DNA from 3 places in the Streptosporangium heterodermiicola genome. Region 3 is predicted to be linked to each of the others. Evidence: riboswitches for the same ligand, from Rfam matches in the RefSeq annotation. Region 3 holds a riboswitch; each other region holds the start of a gene.
The links. Region 3 has a riboswitch for cyclic di-AMP ahead of ACSC1Q_RS02935 (C40 family peptidase). Riboswitches for the same ligand answer to the same signal wherever they lie in the genome.

Region 1: it holds a riboswitch for cyclic di-AMP, as region 3 does, so the genes downstream of both, ACSC1Q_RS33020 (C40 family peptidase) here and ACSC1Q_RS02935 (C40 family peptidase) in region 3, are expected to answer to the same signal.
Region 2: it holds a riboswitch for cyclic di-AMP, as region 3 does, so the genes downstream of both, ACSC1Q_RS13335 (hypothetical protein) here and ACSC1Q_RS02935 (C40 family peptidase) in region 3, are expected to answer to the same signal.

What each region holds. Positions count from the first base shown of each region.
Region 1 covers NZ_JBPJSR010000019.1:112,411-119,486, forward strand. Annotated here, with positions in the region: gene ACSC1Q_RS33010 (RDD family protein) at 419-1,522, opposite strand; gene ACSC1Q_RS33015 (amino-acid N-acetyltransferase) at 1,751-2,284, opposite strand; cyclic di-AMP (ydaO/yuaA leader) riboswitch at 2,741-2,886, shown strand; gene ACSC1Q_RS33020 (C40 family peptidase) at 2,895-3,944, shown strand; gene ACSC1Q_RS33025 (helix-turn-helix domain-containing protein) at 4,131-4,331, opposite strand; gene lysX (bifunctional lysylphosphatidylglycerol synthetase/lysine--tRNA ligase LysX) at 5,334-6,791, opposite strand; gene ACSC1Q_RS33035 (type III pantothenate kinase) at 7,047-7,076, opposite strand, start outside.
Region 2 covers NZ_JBPJSR010000005.1:219,355-226,430, reverse strand. Annotated here, with positions in the region: gene ACSC1Q_RS13355 (hypothetical protein) at 1-339, shown strand, start outside; gene ACSC1Q_RS13350 (roadblock/LC7 domain-containing protein) at 416-796, shown strand; gene ACSC1Q_RS13345 (hypothetical protein) at 809-1,180, shown strand; gene ACSC1Q_RS13340 (alpha/beta fold hydrolase) at 1,300-2,160, opposite strand; gene ACSC1Q_RS13335 (hypothetical protein) at 2,317-3,144, opposite strand; cyclic di-AMP (ydaO/yuaA leader) riboswitch at 3,405-3,555, opposite strand; gene ACSC1Q_RS13330 (DUF4253 domain-containing protein) at 3,898-4,788, opposite strand; gene ACSC1Q_RS13325 (IclR family transcriptional regulator) at 5,046-5,831, shown strand; gene ACSC1Q_RS13320 (sugar kinase) at 5,874-6,836, shown strand; gene ACSC1Q_RS13315 (hypothetical protein) at 6,897-7,076, opposite strand, start outside.
Region 3 covers NZ_JBPJSR010000001.1:727,023-734,098, forward strand. Annotated here, with positions in the region: gene ACSC1Q_RS02920 (glycosyltransferase family 4 protein) at 1-704, opposite strand, end outside; gene ACSC1Q_RS02925 (M48 family metallopeptidase) at 701-1,978, opposite strand; gene ACSC1Q_RS02930 (hypothetical protein) at 1,975-2,817, opposite strand; gene ACSC1Q_RS02935 (C40 family peptidase) at 3,044-3,463, opposite strand; cyclic di-AMP (ydaO/yuaA leader) riboswitch at 3,693-3,852, opposite strand; gene ACSC1Q_RS02940 (hypothetical protein) at 4,201-4,374, opposite strand; gene ACSC1Q_RS02945 (C40 family peptidase) at 4,463-5,419, opposite strand; gene ACSC1Q_RS02950 (hypothetical protein) at 5,641-6,279, opposite strand; gene ACSC1Q_RS02955 (NYN domain-containing protein) at 6,327-7,076, opposite strand, start outside.

The DNA of each region.
Region 1 (7,076 bases), on a different contig from region 3:
CACCACGCGCCCCCGATCCGGGTCCGTAAGAAGGCCTTCACCGGCTGTCCTGAACGCGCGACGGAAGGCGAAGAAGAGAATCCGGCACGGGATCGCCGAGGATGCCGGAGGCACGCCGGGCAGACCATTCGGTGAGTAGTGCGCGAACCCCCGACGGCGGCGGATCCGGCATTGACGCCTCATAGGGGACCCACAGGCGCCGGTGAGCCCGTTGTGGGCACCGTACGCGAATATTCCGGCGAGCGGGGCGAGACTCGGTCATAAGTTCCCCCGCGTTGCTCAGGGCGCGGCAAATGGTTTTGCGCTTCCGTGGCCGTGGACCCCTGGACCCATACGGAGCCCCTAAGGCCCCTCGTTTTCTCGCCCGCACGCGAAAACGGGGCCGGCGGTTCAACCGCCGGCCCCGTTATTCAGGGAACTACTTGATCTTGACGACGACCGTTCCGGCCACCTTGTCGTGCAGGGCCTGCTGCAGCGGCTTGTCCCACAGCAGCCACAGAACGTTCACCAGGGAGAAGATGTTGGCCACGTAGTTCAAGAACGGGACCCAGCTCAGGAGCTGCGGACCGAAGATCACTCCGGCGCGCTTGAGCGCCACGTCGGAGCTGAGCCCGCCGGGCGGCAGGGCGCCGCCGACCGGCACGACCTTGATGCCCATGACCATCTTGCCGACCGTCTGCCCGCCCCGGGTGAGCATGAAGAACTCGTAGGCGATGTAGATCGCCCCGGTGATCAGGGCGGTGAGCAGGCTGGCGAGGAACACGCCGCCCGGCTCCGTGAAGGCGCCCGTCTCGGTGTTGAAGTTCGCCTGCGTCACGAGAACGGCGGTCAGCACCGCGGTGATGATGAACAACGGGATCGCCAGGATGATCCCGTCGACGATCCTCGCCAGCAGGCGCTGCCACCACTCGGCGAGCGGGGCGGGGGCCCCGGGAGGACCGCCGTACGGCTGGCCGTAGCCCTGCTGCCCGTACGCGGGCTGCTGCTGGCCGTAGCCCTGCTGCCCGTAGTCGGGCTGCTGGCCGTAGCCCTGCTGCTGGCCGTACTGCTGCTGACCGTAGTCGGGCTGCTGACCGTAACCGGGCTGGGATTGCTTCTGCCCGTAGTCGGGCTGCTGACCGTAGCCCTGCTGCTGGCCGTACGCGCCGGTCCCGCCCTGCTGCCCGTACCCCTGCTGCTGGCCGTAGCCCTGCTGCTCGTGGGAGGACTGCTGGCCGTAACCCTGCTGGCCGTAGCCGGGCTGCTGGCCGTACGCGCCGGTCCCGCCCTGCTGCCCGTACCCCTGCTGCTGGCCGTAGCCCTGCTGCTCGTGGGAGGACTGCTGGCCGTAGCCGGGCTGCTGCCCGTACGCGCCGGTCCCGCCCTGCTGCTGGCCGTAACCCTGCTGCTGGCCGTACCCACCCTGCTGGCCGTAGTCGGGCTGCTGGCCGTAGCCCTGCTGCCCGTAGCCCTGCTGGCCGTATCCGGGCTGGCTCTGTCCGGGGCCGGTGTTCGGCTGTGAGGCCTCCGACCTGTACCCCACGACTGTCACGTCGGGGTCGAGTCCGCCAGGGCCTCGACCCGCGTTGTGCTGTCCGTAATCCGGCTGCCCCGACGGTGTGCGATCGCGGTCGGGATCATCCTGTGGATACGGCGGCTGTCCGGTGCTCACCGCGTCACCTCACTTAGACTGCGCATGTGGCAAATGTCAGACGCACATGCATGCTGCTGCACAAGGTATCGACATAGGTATCAACAGTCACCTTTCCGATCAGTCAGCTCTAAAGTCATCAGAGTCTGGCTCCCGTGTCAGATGCAGCAGCATCCGGGTGTTTCCCAAGGTGTTGGGCTTGACGTGTTCCAGGTCGAGGAACTCCGCCACACCCTCGTCGTAGGAGGCGAGAAGTTCGGCGTAGACCTCCGGGGCGACGGGCGTGCCCTGGATCTCCCGGAATCCGTGCCGGGCGAAGAAGTCGACCTCGAAGGTCAGGCAGAAGACCCGGCGCAGGCCCAGCTCGGCGGCCGTGCGAATGAGCGCGGAGACGATCCGGTGGCCGATCCCCATTCCTCTGCGGGTCGGATCGACGGCGACGGTGCGGATCTCGGCCAGATCCTCCCAGAGGACGTGAAGGGCCCCGCAGCCGATCACCTCCCCCTCCGCGTCGGTGGCGACCCAGAACTCCTGGACGTGCTCGTACAGGGTGACGGTGGCCTTCTCCAGCAGGCGCCGGCCGACGCCGCCGTAGGTGTCGACGAGCCGCCTGACGGCCCGGACGTCCTGGGTGCGGGCGCGGCGGACCGTGATCTCGGAACCCGTCCCCGGCCCGGGCGAACCTCGCTCCGCCCCCGCGGATTCGGCGCGCCGCTCCCCGTCGCCGGGGGCGTGAATGACCGGCACGGGAGAATGCTCAGCAAGCTGCTCCATGACCGTTCAGCGTACGTCCTCACGGGTCTTCAATTACGGCTCCTCCTTAACTCCCAGCTCGCAGGCCGCACGTGACCCTTGGCAGTCGCTTTACCACGCTCGGTGCACGGCGCCTCCCGTGTGCCGCAACTCACCTTTGGCACGGTCCCGGACCTGGGAAGACCTCCATCACACCCGTCACACGGGAGGCAAAGGCAGCGTAATGGCCATGTTGATCATATTGAGGTGTGATCTTTTCGTGACACCTCAGTTGCGAAACCTCTACTGAATTCGCAGTTCTGGTTGAGCAGGAACCACAGGTGCACTAATCTCCGTGCTCGATGTCAGAGACGTAAAAAGCCTGACCCGCCGAATCCCCCCACGCAGGGAACCGGGGACCCACCACGTCCTCCGGGGTGAATCCGAGTGCCACCGGCGCACCCGGTAGGGCTGCCTCCGGCCCGAACCCGTCAGCTAACCCGGTAGGCGGCCGAGGAGAAGGAGCCTGTTGGTGAAGCGCACGCGCGACCACGGAGGAGAGCACGCGGGTCACGACACCCGCTGCCGAGAGCGCGCGCCACGAGGGCTGCGCCGTCGCATGGCGGTCGTCGGCCTGGTATTCGCCACCCTGACCCTCGGCACCCCGCTGGTGGCGGCCACCGCGGACCCCGAGCCCAGCCTCCAGCAGCTGGCCAAACAGGCGGAGAAGCTGCACCAGGAGATCGGCACCCTCGCGGAGCGCTACAACGGCGAGCGGGTCAAGCTCAGGCAGGCCCAGAGGGCCGCAGAGAGCGCCAAGAAGACCCTCGCGTCGAGCGAGTCCGAGCTGGCGGCCCGCCGCACCAAGGCGACCCTCCTCGCGCAGAGCACCTACATGTCGGGCGGCCTGAACTCGGGGCTCGTCTTCACGCAGGCCACCGATCCCGACACCTTCCTCGACCAGGCGACCACCAACTACGCGCTCCAGCAGCAGCAGAGCGAGGAGGTCGCCCAGGTGAGCCGGGCGATCGAGGCCGCCGAGCGGGCCCAGGCCGGAGCCAAGGCCAGGACCGCGGAGGTCAAGAAGATCCTGGCGGAGATCGACGGCAACCGGACCAAGATCGAGCGGCTGGTCGACCGGGTCGAGAGCGACCTGTTCAGCGAGGTGCGCGCCAGGGCCGTCGGCAACAGGGGCGCCCGGGTGAGGACGAACGTGCCCATCGTGGGCAGCGGCAAGGCCGCGGAGGCCACCCGCTGGGCGCTCACCCAGCAGCTGAAGCCGTACGTCTGGGGCGCCGAGGGTCCCAACGGCTTCGACTGCTCCGGCCTGGTCATGTGGGCCTACCAGAAGGTCGGCATCAGCCTGCCGCACTACACCGGCGACCAGTGGACCGCGGGCACCCACGTCACCAGGAACGAACTGCGCCCCGGTGACCTCGTCTTCTTCTACAGCGACCTGCACCACGTCGGGATCTACATCGGCGCGGGCCTGATGGTCCACGCGCCCCAGACGGGTGACGTCGTCCACATCGCCACGATCGACAACCGGCCCTTCGCCGGAGGCGTCCGCATCGCCGCCTGAACCGGCAACCGGCGCCGACGATCGGATCCGCGTCGGATTCGCGTACGGCCGGGCCGGGGCCGCGGGGCCCGGAGCGCGTGCTCGCGGGAGGAACCGCGATCGGACCCACGTACGGCCGGGCCGGGTCGCACGCGTGTCAGCCCGCACGCGTGTCCGGCCCGACCTGCCGGACACGCGTGCGGTGTGTCAGATCAGGCGGCGACGAGCTGCCCAGGCCACGGCCTCGATCGCCGTGGCGACGCCGATGCGGTCGCAGATGCCTCTGAGCCTGCGTCTGACCGTCCGGCCGCTGATGTCGAGGCGACGCCCCACCCGATCGACGGTGACACCCTTGGCGAGCTCAGCCAGCAGCACGAGGTCGTCGTCGCTGAGACCGATATCGCTCATGCCCAGGGGGCTGTCGCCATGGCGTGAATCCACTTCTGGATATGCCATCAAGAGTCACTCCCCCCACTCTGGAAACCGGGCGCGAGACGCCGGAAATGAATACCGTCCGCCAGGAACGGTAAACGCCTTGTTCAAAGGTCGTCAAGTTCCACTCTTCATAGCGTGCGTCCAGTATTGACATAGCAGGCGCTACGTGAAGTACTCATGATATGTCAGTGCCTTTGCGGCTATGTCATGATCGAGCGCAGGCACGAGCCGGCAAGCACCCCCTGGCTGCGGCGAACGAAGTCCTGGCAGAACAAGGTTTCGCCGGAACCGCCGTCCCGCCGGGCACTCCGAAGCCGCCCCCTCGGGATCCGGCCCGCCCGCATTTCTCGGAAAAAATTGATCTCTTCCCGACGCTCTCCGACAACCATGCCCCTGCCACCTTGACGACACACCATGAAAAACGCGGAAATGTGAGGGTCAAGCGTGCAGCTTTGCGGCATTCGCGAAGTACCACGTGACGGCGACAGGATGCCCGGGCGATATTGGACATACTGGAAAGGGATTTCTGCACCGTACGGAAATGCGTCAAACATTGCGCGGAACCATGAGCCCGGCCGGCATTTCCCACCCGCCGGGTCGGCCTCGGCGCCTTGGGACGCTTCCACGAGGCCCCACCCCGATCCTCGGGGATCCCCGAGGGCGCCTCGCCCCGGAGCCCCGGGGTGTTTCCGCGAGGAAGGGCCCGGGGGCGACGGGGGCGATGGAGACGGCCCGGAGACTATCGGGGAACCGGACTTCGCCGCGACCCGGTCGCGCGCGGCTCACGGCTCCGGTTCGCCCCCTGGTACGCGCCCCCGGTGCGGGACCGCGTCGTGACGGCGGCGGGCCGGGCCCGGTGCCGAAGCGACGAGGCGACGCGGCGACGCGGCCTCTCATGGCGGTGGCGCCGGGCCCGGCTGCGGGGCCCGGCGCCACCGTACCGGGAGAACGTCCTTCCGCACCGCCCCGACGGGCTCAGGCGGTCGGCTTGACCAGCGGGAACAGGATGGTCTCGCGGATGTTCCTGCCGGTGAAGGCCATGATGAGGCGGTCGATGCCGAGCCCCATGCCGCCGGTGGGCGGCATCGCATATTCCAGGGCCGTGAGGAAGTCCTCGTCAAGCTGCATGGCCTCGACGTCGCCGCCCGCGGCGAGCATGGACTGCTCGGTGAGACGGCGGCGCTGCTCGATCGGGTCGTTCAGCTCCGAGTAGCCGGTGCCCAGCTCGGTGCCGAAGCCGATCAGGTCCCACTTCTCGGTGAGGAGCGGGTTGTCCCGGTGGACGCGGGCCAGCGGGGAGGTCTCCAGCGGATAGTCCATGACGAACGTGGGCTGGACGAGCGTGTGCTCGACGAGGGCCTCGAAGATCTCCTGGACCAGCTTGCCCTGGCCCCACTTGGCGTCCCAGTGGATCTCCCGCGCGTCCGCGAGCTTGCGGACGTGCTCCAGGGGCGTCTCGGTGGTGACCTCCTCGCCCAGAGCCTCGGAGACCGATCCGTACAGGGTGATCCGCGGCCACTTCGCCAGGCCGAGGTCGATCTCCTGGCCCTCGTGGACGACCACGGAGTGGCCGAGAGCGGCCAGCACGGCCTTCTGGATCATCCGCTGGGTCAGGTCGGCGATGTCGTTGTAGTCGAGATACGTGCCGTACGCTTCCAGCATCGTGAACTCGGGGTTGTGGGTGGAGTCCGCGCCCTCGTTGCGGAAGTTGCGGTTGATCTCGAAGACCTTCTCCAGCCCGCCGACCACCAGCCGCTTGAGGTAGAGCTCGATCGCGATGCGGAGGTAGAGCTCCATGTCGTACGCGTTGATGTGGGTCTTGAAGGGCCTGGCCGTGGCTCCGCCGTGGATCGGCTGGAGCATCGGCGTCTCGACCTCCAGGTAGCCCTCCTCGTGCCAGAAGTCGCGGACGGCCCTGACCACGGCGCTGCGGGTGAGGGCCATCTTCCTGGCCTCGTCGTTGACGATGAGGTCGACGTAGCGCTGGCGGACCCGCGCCTCGGGGTCGGTGAGCCCGAGGTGCTTCTCCGGCAGCGGGCGCAGGCACTTCGACGTGATCGCCCAGCGGTCGGCGAGGATGGACAGCTCGCCCCTGCGGGAGGTGATGACCTCGCCCTCGATGCCCACGTGGTCGCCGAGGTCGACGTCGCGCTTCCACGCGGCCAGGGACTCCTCGCCCACCCGGTCCAGGGAGATCATGACCTGGAGGTCGCCGGAGCCGTCGCGGAGGGTGGCGAAGCAGAGCTTGCCGCCGGTCCTGGACAGCATCACCCGGCCGGTGACGCCCACTTTGTCGCCCGTCGCGGTGTCAGCGGAGAGATCAGCGTATTTCTGGCGGATCTCGGCGTTGGTCGCGGTGCGCGGGAAGTTCACCAGGTAGGGTTCGACGCCCTCGGAACGGAGGCGGTCGAGCTTCTCCCGGCGCACGCGCATCTGCTCGGGCAGATCCTCGGCGGGATTCGTCACGTCATCGGTCACAGTTCCAAAGGGTACCGATGCGGCGAACCTCGTGAGTTCGCCGGTCGTACGGCACGGGAGACGGTCCCGCGGCACGGAAACCGACCGTGCGACACGCGAAGCCGGTCGCGCGGCGCCGGGGAGCCGGTCGCGCCGCGCGGGGAACCGGTCCCGCGACATGAGCAACCGGTCGTGCGGCAGGGAGGGGGGTACCTCCGTGACGCGGTGCCCTCAGGGGGCGTTGCGGTGGTAGATCAGCCG
Region 2 (7,076 bases), on a different contig from region 3:
GGCGCCGACTCCACGTCGACCCCGGCCGACCTGGCGCGCAAGCTGGGCCGTCCCGCGTACTCGGTGCTGCTCGCCGTACGGCAGCTCGCCTCGTCCGGACTGCTCCGCGTCCCGGGGCCCGGTCCGGCCGAGGTTCCCGGGGCCCGCGAGGCCCCCGAGGCCCTTGAAGCTCCCGCGGCCCCGGACCCGCTGCCCAGGCGGACGAGGGGCGCCACGGAGATCCCGGCGGCCGGTACGGGCTCTCCCGGGACGTCGGGGTGGCTTCCCAGGGCGAACGGGGACCCGTCCGACGTCAACCTGCTCATCCGGCTCAGGAACGCATTGGAGGCCATGACTTGAGCGACTTGAGCGACTTGAGCCCGGTCACATGCCGATAAGGCTGCGGACGCTGAAGCTGATCGGAAGGAGGATGCCGGTGGAACTGCGCGAGGAGATACGGCGCGAGATGGCGGCGCTGCGAGAACGCGTACCCGACGTGAACGGGAGCATCGCGTGCAGCGTCGACGGTCTGACGATAGCGAGCGACCTGGAGAGGGACGGCGAGCAGACCGGCGCGCTCTCCTCCGCCGTGCTGGCCCTCAGCCGCCGGATGACGAGCATGGCCGGCAAGGGCGCCTTCGAGGAGACGCTGATCTCCGGCACCAACGGCTACGCGGCGTTCTACGCCGCCGGACCCAAGATCGTCCTCACGGTCCTGGCGCGCCCGGGTACCAACCTCGGGCTGCTCCGGATCGAGGGCCGCAAGACGGCGGCGAGGCTGGCGGCCGTCAGCTCACGCGTATCGATACCCCAGTGATCGGAGACAGCAATGGGCAACATGGACATCTCGCTCAAGGAGATGATGACGATCGACGGCGCCATCGGCTCGGTCGTCGTCGACTACAACAGCGGGATGGCGCTGGGCGCGCTCGGCGGGTCCAAGGACCTCGACCTCCAGGTGGCGGCCGCGGGCAACACCGAGGTCGTCAAGGCCAAGCTGCGGACCATGGAGTCGCTCGGCCTCAAGGACGGCATCGAGGACATCCTCATCACGCTCGGTACGCAGTACCACATCATCCGCCCGATCTCGGGCCGGAGCGGCAAAGGGCTGTTCCTCTACCTGGCTCTCGACCGGAACCGGGCCAACCTCGCGCTCGCGCGGCACGTCCTGCGCGGCATCGAGGAGAAGCTCGAAGTGTGATCCTCCGGTGCGGCCCGCGCCCCGGGAGGCACGGACCGCACCGGAGCCCTCCCCGAGCTTCCCCGGGCCTCCCCGGGCCTCCCCGGGCCGTTCCGGAGCTTCACCTGAAAGGCCGGAGGTCAACGCCCGGAGTCGGCGGCGGTGGTGAGCTCGTCGATCGCGTCGACGAAGGCGGGCCAGAGCTCGGCGGGCAGGTCGTGGCCCATGCCCGGGAAGGTGATCAGCCGGGCGCCGGGGATCGCGTCGGCCGTGGCGATCCCGGCGGGCAGCGGGACGAGCGGGTCGTCCTCCCCGTGCAGCACGAGAGCCGGGACCGCGAGCTCCTTGAGCCGGGGCGCGCGGTCGCCGGAGGCCATGATCGCGGCCACCTGCCTGGCCGTGCCCGCCGGGTCGTACGACCGGTCGTAGCCCAGCCCGGCGATCTCGGCGTTCCACTCCCGGTCGAACGGGTAGCCGGGCGAGCCGACTGCCGCGCAGTTGTCGAGGGCCCGCCGGATCGCGCTCTCGCGGTCGGGCGTGAAGGCCGGCATGAGCACGTCGGGGTCGGTCAGCAGGGCAGCCCCCGGGCTCGGGGTGGACATGATCGAGGTGAGGCTGCGCACCCGGTGCGGGTGGCGGATCGCGAGTGACTGCGCGATCATCCCGCCCATCGAGAGGCCGACCACGTGAGCCGTGTCCCAGCCGAGCGCGTCGAGCAGCCCGGCGGAGTCGTCGGCCATGTCGCCCAGCAGGTAGGGGACCTCTCCGCTCCCGTCGAGGGCGGGCGTCCCCGCCTCGCCCAGGTGGGTGCTCTCGCCGCTGTCGCGGTTGTCGAAACGCACCACGTGGTACCCGCGATCCGCGAGCAGCGCGCAGAACCTCTCGTCCCACTGGATCATCTGGCAACCGAGGCCCGTGATCAGCAGGAGGGGCCGGGCCCCCGGGAAGCCGAAGGTTTCGTAGGCGATCTCGATGCCGTTCGCCGGGGCCCGCAGAGTCATGGCGCTCCTACCGTCCTTGCTGGTTACGCGGGACAGAATGCCATTCGGGGGAAAGCCGGCCACCGGCGGGGTGGGATCTCCCCCGGGAGGGCCATGGCCGGGGCCCCGCCAAAGAGAGTCGGAGCGGGGGAACTCCGGCGGGGCGCGACCTCCGGCTCAGTTCTTCCCGGCGCCGATCCCGGCGGCGCGGGCGCCGGCGACGGCCACGCCCGCCGGGGTGTGCAGGGAGGCGGGCTCGACCATGACCTTGGGCTTGCCGGCCCACGGCCGCACCGCGGCGCTCGCCAGCTGGGTCTGCACGCCTATGCCCAGTTCCTGGGCCTTGGCGAAGACGACCGTCGGGGGCTTGGCCGGGCTGTTGTCCCTGCGGCTCCAGGCGCCGGTGGAGAACGCGACGGGGTGGTTCTTGATCCCCGTACCGCCGCCCCACTTGGTGACCACGTACTTGATGTCGATGTGGCCCATGCCGCCGTTGCCGTCCACGCCGAGCGTGCCGGCGTTGAACGTTCCACCGGTCAGGTCGGCGAAGGTCTTGGCGTCGATGTCGATCATGATGCCCTGGTTCGAGGGCGAGCCGGGACCGCGGTCGCCGACGAAGAACTTGGCCTTCTTGCCCTTGTAGATGAGGTAGCCCTCGGTGAGCAGGGGCCAGCTCGGGCTGGCGATCATGCCCTTCTGCATCGGCCTGCCGCTCGCGGGCAGACCGGTGTCACCGGCCCGGCCGGAGGAGTCGTCCCAGAAGTAGGAGGCCGTGGTCGCGCCCTGGAGGAGGACGGTCTCGGCACTGGCCTTCGCCACGCCGACCTCGGGGTCGGCGGTGGCGGCGAAGCAGGTGGTGGCGGGCAGCGCCAGGGCGACACCGGCGGAGGCGAGGACGCTCGCACCGACCAGGGCGGCGGCCGCGAGACGCTTGCCGCGAGGATTGTCGTTCTGCCAGGTGGACTTGCTCAGGCCGTTCTTGTGCATACCAAAGAAGGGGCGCATGGAGAAAAGGCTCTTTCGCGAGGGAACGGGGCAGCCATGTGCGACACACCGAAGGGGGTGCACTGGCGGGGACGCGCTCGTCGGAAAAGGGGGCGTAGCCGGAATCTCAGGCAATCGCTACGCGGAGCACGATCTGGAAGCTGCCGCGATCGGGGCGGCGAGAGGGTCGGGGGGACGGGGGATGTCGGGGGGAAGAAAAGTCAGGTGGTCGGCACGGACACGGGGTGCACCGACGTGGTGACGCGGTGATCCATGAGGGGATCTCCTCTCCATCTCGTCTACCGGGTTAGCTGACGGGTTCGGGCGGTGGAGTTGCCCTATCGCCGCGCGGTCGCGGCGGATTCACCCCGGAAAAGTGGTTCCCCGGCTCCGGAGCCCGTAGGGGCCCTCGGGATTCGACGTCGGCCGGCCGCTCCCTCTTGTGAAGGGCAGGTCGCCTACCGATAACTGTGGACACTACCCACCAAAACCGGACAAAGCAAAGCAAACACCATGAAAACCCCAGAAGATCTACCTACAACCTTCAAGGAAGCCTCATCGATCGCCCCATCAGGCCAACAACCGTCCTACCAGCACGGATGTCTCCCCCATGTCGAGGATCGCCTCCGGAACCCCGCCCCGGCCCCGTTTCCGGGCCTCATCCCGGGACGTCGCGCCCACGGGTCCCGTACGGGGGGAATCACGCCTCGCGGGTCGAGCCCACACCGGCCGATCCCCGTCCCGGGACACCACGCCCGCCGGGCCCCGCCCCGTTCAGTCCCACCAGAACGACCAGGCGTTCCTGCCCTTGATCTGCTCGGCGTAGTCGATGAGGTTCCCCGCCCCCTGGATGATGCTGTCGGGGCAGAACGTCCAGTGCTCAGCGGCGACGTGCAGGGCGTGCTCCGAGGTCGTCGGGGGCGCGGCGACGCTGAGGTCGAGGGTGTTGAAGCCCATCCCGACCACCCGTACCCCGAACCTGTCCTCCCAGCTCCGCACGACGGCCGCGAGCGGGACCATCCACTCGTTGTGGTTCAGGGCGCCCTGCCAGCCCATGACGGCGAGGGCGTCGGCCCCGCGCTCGACCGCGACGAGCCCGAGCGGGGTCCTGCGCTCGGCCACCAGACCGGCGTACCAGTCGGCGACCACGCCGGGATCGGCGGCGAGCCTGCCCGAGGGGGCCGGTCCCGGACACTCGGGACCGAAGGGGTCGAGCAGCTCCAGCTGGTCGGCGTTGGCCCTGGCGATCCAGTCGGACCACACCTCGGCCATGAACGCGGCGGCGTGGTAGTTGTCGATCTGCCCGGCCGTGTCCGGGGCGATCTGGCCGGCCGACCAGGGCTGGACGGAGTCCTCAAGCAGCACCGGCCACAGGCCCGACCGCTCGTGCTGGGCCCTCAGCCGGGCCCAGTACTCGCCGGAGACCGCCACCTCGCTGAGCCAGAACGCCGGACGGCGACGGACGGCGAGCTGAGCGTAACCGGGGTCGGGCCACACCACGTCCCCCGGCGGCAGCTCCACCGAGAGCCTCCTGCCCGCGCCCTCCCCGGTCCCGTCGCCGCCCTCGCTCCCGTCTGCCCTGTCGGCTCCGTTGGCCCTGTCGGCTTCGTCGGCGAACAGCTGGCCCAGAACTGGCGGAAGTCGCTCGCTCTCGCAATCGCTCATCTCTACCGATCCGATCCTGACCACGGACCAATTTTGGCCTGTCAACCACCCCGAGGGACAGTTCTGCCCTGGTCCAGGCAAAAATTATCGGTATCGCGGAGAACGGAACCGGGTGGGTACCCACCCTCCGCCGCCCTGCCCGGCTGTACGCGATTTGTTGTGCAGTGCAGAACGTTGTGCTGCAAAGTCGCCATGGAGCGGCGTACTCGCCTACCTTGACCAGGTATTCGATTGCCGGATCACAATGGGAATCCGCGATGAGTGAGCCCGCTCCCGAACGCAACCAGTCCGCCTCGCTCCGACGCGCCCTCGCCGTTCTCGCGCACGTGCGCGACCACGCGGGCGCGGGCCACGGCCTGTCGCTCACCCGGCTCGCCGAGGCGCTCGGCCTGTCCAAGAGCACGGTGCTCCGGCTGACCGCCCCGCTCATCGAGGCCAGGCTCCTGGAGCGCGACCGCAGGAGCGGCGCCTACCGGCTGGGCAGCGGCGCCCTGCGCCTCGGGCAGGCCTACCTCTCCACCCTCGACCTGCGGACGGTCGCCGCCGAGGAGTCGCACCGCCTGATGGCGGAGGCCAGGGAGACCGTCCACCTCGTGGTCTACGACCCGCCCGACGTGGTCTACATCGACAAGGTCGAGAACGAGACCAACGTGCGCATGGCCTCGCGCATCGGCAGCCGCAACCCCGTCTACCGCACCGCCGTGGGCAAGGCGATCCTCGCCTGGCAGCCGGAGGAGGCCGTCGAGGAGATCGTGGCCGCCGGGATGCCGCACGTCACCCGGTACACCATCACCGACGCCGCGCGCCTGCGCGCCGAGCTGGGCCGGATCCGGCAGCGGGGCTACTCGGTCGACGACCGGGAGAACGAGCCCGAGGTGCGCTGCGTCGCGGCGCCGATCTTCAACCACAACGACGTCGCCACCTCGGCGATCTCCATCTCGGGCCTCACCTCCCGGATCACCGCCGCGCGGGTGCGAGACCTGGGCCCCCTGGTGGCCGAGGCGGCCCTGCGCATCTCCAGAAAGCTCGGGTCGACCCGATGATCGACGAAATCCACCCGCCGACTCCCTAAGGACCCGTTTTCCATGACTGATCTGGTAACGCTCGGTGAGAGCATGGCGCTGTTCAGCGCGCGGCGCACCGGCCCGCTCAGGCACGCCCGCGACTTCGGGCTCGGCGTGGGCGGCGCGGAGTCGAACGTGGCCATCGGCGTCACCCGCCTCGGCGGGCGCGCGGCCTGGATCGGCAGGGTGGGCGCCGACGAGTTCGGCGAGCTGCTGCGCTCGACGCTGGCCGGTGAGGGCGTCGACGTGCGGGGGATGCGGGTCGACCCCGGGGCGCCCACCGGACTGATGATCAAGAGCAGGCGCACGGCCGAGATGGTCGACGTGCGCTACTACCGCTCGGCGAGCGCCGGATCCCGGCTGCGCCCCTCCGACCTGGACGTCTCGCTGATCCGCTCGGCGCGCGTGCTGCACGTCACGGGTATCACGCTCGCGCTGTCGGCCTCCGCCGCCGAGGCGGTGCGGGCCGCGGTCGCCGAGGCCCGCGACGCGGGCGCGATCGTGTCGATGGACATCAACTACCGTCGCGCCCTGTGGACGCCCGCCGAGGCGTCCGTCGCGCTGCGGGAGATCGTGACCTCCGTGGACGTCCTGTTCGCGACCGAGGCCGAGGCCCGGCTGATCGTCGAGGGTGACGACCCGCTCACCCTGGCCGGGGCCCTGTCGGCCGTCGGCCCGCGCCACGTCCTCATCAAGCGCGGCGCCCTCGGCGCGATCGAGCTCTCCGACGGCGCCGTACGGCACGCGGAGCCCTACCGGGTCGTCGAGCTCGACCCGGTGGGCGCCGGGGACGCCTTCGCCGCGGGCTGGATCGCCGAGACCCTCGCCGGGGCGACCTCCGAGCGGCGGCTGGCCACGGCCTGCGCGGCCGGTGCCTTCGCCGTCACCGCCGACGGCGACTGGGAGAGCCTCCCCCGCCGCGCCGACCTGGACCTGCTGCGCCCGGCCGACGCGGCCGCCACCGTCGACGCGGTCAGCCGCTGACCCGTTAGCCCGTTGGCCCGCTGACCCGCTGACCCGCTGACCCGCTGACCCGCTGACCCGCTACGGCTCGAAGAGGACCAGGGGGTGGCGGCGCACCATTTCCAGGACCGCTCGGCACACCTCTCCGGCCCGGGGAAAGACCGCGCTCATCAGGACGAAGTTCTCACCCACGGTGAGCGGCTCCGACCATGGCGAGGATCCGTAGTTGTCGGCGGTCAGGTCCGGGAAGAGCGCCGTCAG
Region 3 (7,076 bases):
AGGGTCCTGCGGTACGGGCCCCCGCCGACGATCAGGAGCACCGCGCCGGGCACCTCCCCGACCACGCCGGGCCAGGCCCGCAGGAGCGTGTCCTGGCCCTTGCGCGGGACCAGCCTGGACAGGCAGACCACCACCGGCCGCTCCCCCAGGCCGAGTTCCTTGCGCACCCGTCCCTCTCCGGCCCCCGGGTGGAACACCGCGGTGTCGACGCCGGGCGCGAGCCGCACCAGCTTGTCCGCGGCCATCACCCGGGCCAGCCGCCGCCGGGTGTACTCTCCCAGGTAGGTGACCACGTCGGCGTCCGCCCCGATCCTGGCGAGCACCCGGCGTCCGGCCGGGATCCCGGCCCAGCCCGCCTCGTGGCCGTGGGTGACCATGACGACGCGACGGGCCCCGGCCTCGCGCATCCTGGGCGCGAGCAGCCCGAGCGGCGCCGCCGCCCCGAAGACCACGGTGTCGCACCCGAACTCGGCGACCAGCCCGGCGGCCCGGCGCGCGACGGCGGGCGTGGGCAGCATCAGCGAGGTCGGGTGCCGCACGACGGGGTACGGCTGGCGCAGGTCGAAGGCCGCGCTGCCGGCCCACCGGGGGGCGTAGACGACGACCGAGCCCGGTGGGCGGCGGGCGACGAGGCCGTACACGAACGACTGGATCCCCCCGGCGCGGGGCGGGAAGTCGTTCGTGACGACCAGCGTGCGGTTCACGGTTCGGGGAGACCGTTCAGCCCGGCCCAGGAACGTGCCAGGGCGATGCGCTGCGGCGTCGTGGGATGAGATGCATAAAGTACATATTCGACCAGATCGGGGGATAAATCCGAAATATTGGTAGCCGCCAGTCGTTTCTGCATGGCGACGAACGTCGCCGGGTCCCTGGTCAGGTCCAGCGCGTGCACGTCCGCGCGGGCCTCGATCTGCCTGCTCACCAGGTTCTGGGCCGGTCCCGACAGGACCGTGGCCAGGCTCAGCAGCCCCATGACCAGGCCCACCGCCCTCGGGTCGCCGAGCGAGGTGACCCCCGTCCCGCGCCGTACGACCCCCGCCGAGGTCACCGCGTAGAGCAGGCACGCCCCGAACGCCGCGCCCAGGCCGCCGACGAGCGTGCCCGACAGCACGTCGCCCGCCTTGGCGTGGCCCAGCTCGTGCGCGACCACCAGCTCCACCTCGTCGGCGGGGGCGCGGAGCAGCGTGTCGTAGACCACGATCCTGCGGGTCGCGCCGAATCCGGAGACGTACGCGTTGAGCGCGGTGGTCCGCCGGGAGGCGTCGGCGACGAGCACGTTCTCGACCGGCACGCCGTCCCTGGCGGCCATGGCGAGCAGGTCGTCGCGAAGCCGCCCCGCCTCCAGCGGCCTGAAGTCGTTGAAGACCGGCTCGATGAGCACCGGGTAGGCGAAGGAGGCGGCCACGGTCAGGACGAACGCCCCGCCCGCCGCGGGGATCCACCAGCGCCGGTAGCGCCGCGCCAGCGCGATCACCGCCAGCACCATGATCGCGTTCAGCGCGGTGCCGATGCCGGTGCTCTTCGCCCGGTCGGCCGCCCAGGCGGGCCAGGCCTGGGTGGACAGCCCGAACTCGCGCAGGTAGCCCTCCGACCACATCCCCAGGGGCCACCGCAGGATCGCCACGGCCACCGACAGCGCCAGCACGCCGAGGAGCGCCCGCAGCCACCACGGCCCCGGCAGCCGGTCGGCGAGCCGCGCGCCCAGCGGGGTGGCCACCAGCACCCCCGCCACGAGCAGCGTCAGGCCGAGCGACAGGTAACCGGGAAGGCTGACCAGCGCGTCGAACGTCTCGGACCTGGTGATCTGCTCGGCGGTGAAGTCGCGGGCCGGATCGGGAACGACGGCCGGGGCCCCCTCGGGCAGCGCCCTCCAGGGCGTGGTGAACGCCACGACCGCCAGCGTGACCACCCCCAGCACGGCCAGCGCCCACCCCGCCGACCGCACGCCCGAGGGCGTGTCCGTCGTGCTCAGCGTCACGTGAGTTCCTTCCTGAGGTAGTCGCGCCAGGCTCCGGTGAACTCGGCCACCGTCAGGCCGAGCGTGCTCCCGACATCGCTACCGTAGAGCCTCACCAGCGCCTTCTCCCCGAAGCGCTCCGCGACGAACCTGCAGGCGAGCCACGCCTCCTCGTACGCCTGCGCGAGCCTCGGCGCGCCGGGGGCGAAGTCGGCCGGGCCGGGGAGCCTGGCGGGCAGGACGCCCGAGCGCACCTCGGCGGCCAGCTCGGCGGCGGCCGTGCGCACCGCGATCCCGGCGTCGCGGTAGCCCGCGTAGTCGGCGAAGCCCTCCGACAGCCACATCGGCACCCGGCCGCCGCGGGTCGCGCCGGTGGCCACGTGGGCGAGCTCGTGGGTGATCACCACGTCCCTGCCGGTCTCGGTGAGCCTGGCGTACCCCGACGGCAGGACGATCACCCGGTCCGCGATCGCCATCGCGGCCAGTCCGTGGGTGCTCCCGGCCCCGGCGAGCGTCGCGGCCTCGGCGTCGGTGGCGGGGAAGAGGATCACCGCGGGGACCGGCCCCCAGATCGCCGCGATCGTCGCGCGGGCCCGGTCGGCCCTCGCCGCCAGATCCCGCAGGACGGCGGCGGGGACGCCGTGCCCGACCACGAGGGAGTGCTCGCCCCCGACGATGACCGCGGCGCCCGGCCACAGGTCGCGAGGGGACGTCCTGGCGCCGTACGAGAGGTGGGAGGCGGGGGTGGGCGGGAGCGGTGCGGCTCCGGCCAGGAGGGGTCCCGTCCCGGCGAACGGACCGGCGCTCATCAGCGCCAGCATCCCGGCGAGCACGGCGCGGCGCCCTTTCGGGACGGACATACGAGCCGATGGTACTCGAACGACATGGAACGGCCCCGGCCCTCCCGCGGGAGGGCCGGGGCCGCTTTTCCGTGCTCAGACAGGCGCTCGGGGCTTGGACAGGTGCTCACGCGCGGATCCCGGATCCCGGATGCCGTACTCACGCCCGGAACCCAGGACTCACGCACGGAACCCGGGCCCGTACGGAGCCTTGGCTCACGCGCGGGTCCCGGGTTCCGGGCGGGGCTCAGGCCCCGGGCCGTACCGCTCCGGCGAAGGCGGACCTGTAGTAGCCCGCCAGCCTCACGACACGGACCGTCTTGCCGCTGCTCGGTGAGTGGACCATCCTGCCCTTGCCGACGTACATGCCGACATGGCCCTTTCCACTGAAGAACAGCAGGTCACCGGGGTGCAACTTGCTCCACGAGACCTTCTTCCTGATCGACCTGTACTGGCTGTGCGTGATCCTGGGAAGGGACACGCCCGCCTTCCGCCAGGCGTATCGGACGAGCCCCGAGCAGTCGAACGCTCCGGGGCCGGAGGCTCCCCACCGGTACGGATCGCCGATCTGCTTCTTGGCCGCCGAGACCGCCTTGCCGGCCCGGACCTTCTGCAGTGCCGCCCTGGTCTTGCTCTTGGCCTTGGTCTTGGACACGGTCTTGGACACGGTCCCGGCCTGAGGGGCGGTCTTCGTGGTGCTCTCGGCCTTCTCGGAAACACCGGCCGCGCTGTTGACCAGTATCTCCGGGGGGCCGTCAGCCGCCGCCTGCGCCGCCGTGGGCCCCAGGGTGACCGCTCCGGCTGAGGCGGTCAGGGTGAGGGCGATGCCGCCGAGGGAAAGGCGGAAAAGGCGTGACAGACGGGGGTTGTGCGGGGTGGTAGACAGGATTTCTCCTTGGGACTTCCACTGATGCCTACCGGGTTAGCTGACGGGTTCGGGCTTGGAAGATGCCCTACGGCGCAAATGCGCCGATTCACCCCTGGCCACGCTGTGCTGGGCCTTTTGGGTCCCCGGTTCCATGCCTCCTGGCTGCATGGATTCGGCGGGCCGCCGTGATGAGCCCTGCCCCCGGCTGGGGGCACGGCGGCCGATTGGATTTCTATAGGGACACCGGCCCGAAGACCGACATTCGCCGCGACGGCGTGGCTTGCACGTCGCGACGCCAGAAGTTACCCCGATCTCCAACTTTCGGCAAAGCATTCGCCAAATCGGATGCCCGGCCAGTCCTATTGATCTTCCCGTTACCCCTGCTTAATGGCTATTTATGCTATTGAGATATGACTCTCGTCACACGAACGGAACCACTCCGACAAATAGCAATTTTTGTAATATTCATCACATCTTCCCGATCGAGGTTTGAACCTCGCGGATGGACCGATCCAGGGCGACCCGGCCGGGCGGTCTCAGCGCCTGACACGCGTGCAGGCGCCGTAGATCGACTGCCGGAAATCCACCTCGGTGATCTCGAACCCGGCGGCGTCGGGCATCGGTTCGAGCAGCCACCCGAAGGTGCCGTACCCGGTGCGCGGATGCTCGGCGTGGTCGTCGCGCGTGCTCGCAGGACAGGAAGCGCTCAAGGGCGGAGAGCCCGTCCTCGCGAGATGCGCCCCTCCGGCGCGAGGCGGGCCGGGACGGCCCGGGAAGGCCGGGGCCCGCCACACGGGGTCAGGGGCGGACGGCTCCGACGATGCGACGGCCGTAGGCGGACAGCGGGACGACCTTGACGACGTCGCCGGTCTGCGGGGCGTGCACGATCTGGCCGTTGCCCGCGTACATGCTGACGTGGCCGAGACCCTCGCTGAAGATGAGGTCGCCCGGCTGGAGCTCGCTCAGCGAGACCTTGCGGCTCGCGCCCCAGCTCCACTGCTCCCAGGTCGTGCGGGGGAGGCTGACCCCCCCGCTGCGCCAGGCGCCCTGGACCAGGCCGGAGCAGTCCCAGCCGCCGGGGCCCGTGCCACCGTACTGGTAGGGCTTGCCGACCTGGGCGAAGGCGAACTGCAGGGCGGCGCGGGCGTTGCCCGAGGCGGAACCGCTGTACTGGATCCCGGAGCTCTCGGGGTTGCCCGTCTTGAAGACGTTGAGCTCGCGCAGGATCTTCGTCTGGGCCCTGACCATCTTGTCGGCCTTGGTCTTCTCCTCGGCCAGGTCGTCACGCGTCTCGTCGGCCTCGGCGAGCGCGTCCTTGGCCTGGTCCCGGCTGGTCCGCAGCGCCTTGGTGGCCTCGTCGAAGGCGCTCAGGGACTGGGCGCGGGAGGTGGACATCTGGTCGGCGGCGGCCAGGCCGCTCAGCAGGGCGCCGGGGTCGGTCTGGTAGATCATGCCTTCCCAGCCGTTGACCACGCCGACCTGGTAGGTGCTGACGGCCATCGTGACGAGCTCCTTGCGCAGCCCGGCGACCTGGTCGTTCTGGCGGGTCAGGTTCTCGTTGAGCGTGCGGTACTTCTTCCTGGCCCGCTTCCACTTCTCCGAGGCCTGGTTGTACTTCTCGACGACCTGGTCGGCCTGCTCGTTGAGCTTCTCCAGCTTCTTCTTGGCCTGGGCGAGTGTCGGCTTCGGCTCGGCGAACGCTCCGCTCACCGGCAGCATCAGCAACGCGAGCGCGAGCCCGGCCGCCACCGGCATCCGAATCAGTCCAACCGGCAAACCCGCCACGGCCACGTCAACGCCTCCCGACTGCACCAGACCTGCGGCGAATAGTACAGAAGAAGTAATGATTGACTCACCTTTTTGCCGGGTTTGCTCCTTAATCGCAGGTGGAAACCTTGACCCGGACCCGGCCCCGGGGGAGACGGGCCCGGCCCGCCCCCGTCACGGGAGGCGGCCCGGCCCGAGTCCCGATCGCGCTACCCGCAGGTGGCGACGTCGCAGATCTTGGCGGTCATCTTCCTGGCGTCGCGCAACTGGACGGTCCAGTCGCTCTTGGTCGGCTTGGCGTACTCGCCCGCCCAGAGGTAGACCAGGACGGCGTTGCCCTTCCTGACCAGCACGCTCCGGTCGCCGCCCACCCCCGCCTTCCTGCCGTAGTAGACCTGCCCGGAGATCCGCAGCGCCTCGTCGCCGACCCCGGTCAGGCGCGAGGAGGCGTAGCGGTAGGAGGAGCCCGAGTCGGTCCTGGCCCCGCACCTGGTCAGGGCGGCGCGCACCTGGGCGACGGCCGAGACGGCCGAGGCGCGCGAGCCGTACAGGATCACCTGCTCGACCTTCATGAAGTCCGGTACGCCGGTGAAGGTCACCGTCCGCGCGGCCACCCGGCCGGTCGCGGCCAGCGTGCTCCTGTCGCACGGGTTCACGGCCAGCCTGGCCCTCGCCGAGTTGCCGACCTTCCAATTGGTCTCGGGGTCGTCGTCCTTCTTGGCGGCGTCCTTCTCGTACAGCAGGAAGCCCCTGGGGATGGCGGCCGTCGTGGCCGCCGCGGGTGTGGTGACGGTCGCCCCGGCGGCCAGGACCGCGAGGGTGAGGGCGAGCGTTATGATCTTCTTCATCGAATCAATCCTCCTGGGTGATCCGATGCCCGGCGACCACGAAAGGTTTACGCGCGCCCCAGACGTCTGAGCAGAAGCACCGAGGGAACCGGCCTGGCGCCCATCCTGCGGACCGACTCGGCGACCTCGCGGTCCGAGGAGACCACCGCGACCGCGCGCCCCGCGGGCTCGGCGCGGACCAGCTGGCGGATCAGGTCGTCGGCGATCTGGTTGGGGGCGCTGAACATCACGCGCACCCCCCTGGGTGCCGACACCGGCACCGGGCCGTTCAGCTCGGCGCCGTCGAAGACGCAGGTCAGCTCGGTGCGGGTCTGCGCGTAGAGCGCGCCGAGACCGGTGAGGAGGCGGCTGCGCTGGTCGGCCAGGGTGAACGTGCCGTAACCGGTCTTGGTCACGTTGTAACCGTCGACGATCAGGTGGATCTGCGGCAGCGCGAGCAGCTGGTCCAGCAGGGCGGGGTCGTCGTCGGCGAGCGCCCGCGCGGGGACCGCCTGGACCCCCTGCCTGCCGGGCGCCACCGAGGCCACCGAGTCGGCGGGGCGGTGGATGCCCGAGGGCAGGGCGAGCTCCCTGCGCAGCCCGGCGGCGGCGTCCTGCAGGGCGTCGAGCAGCATGCGCACCTTGGTGTCCTCCACGCTGCGGCCCTCGCGGGCGGCCCTGCGCGTCGACTCCAGCTGCCGCTCGGCGTCGGCCAGCCGCTCGCGCAGGCGGCGCAGCTCGCTCTCCACCGTGCTCCCGGCCGAGAGCGCGGCGGCGCGCGCCTCGTCGGCCACCTCCTGGGCGGCGGCGGCGCGCGC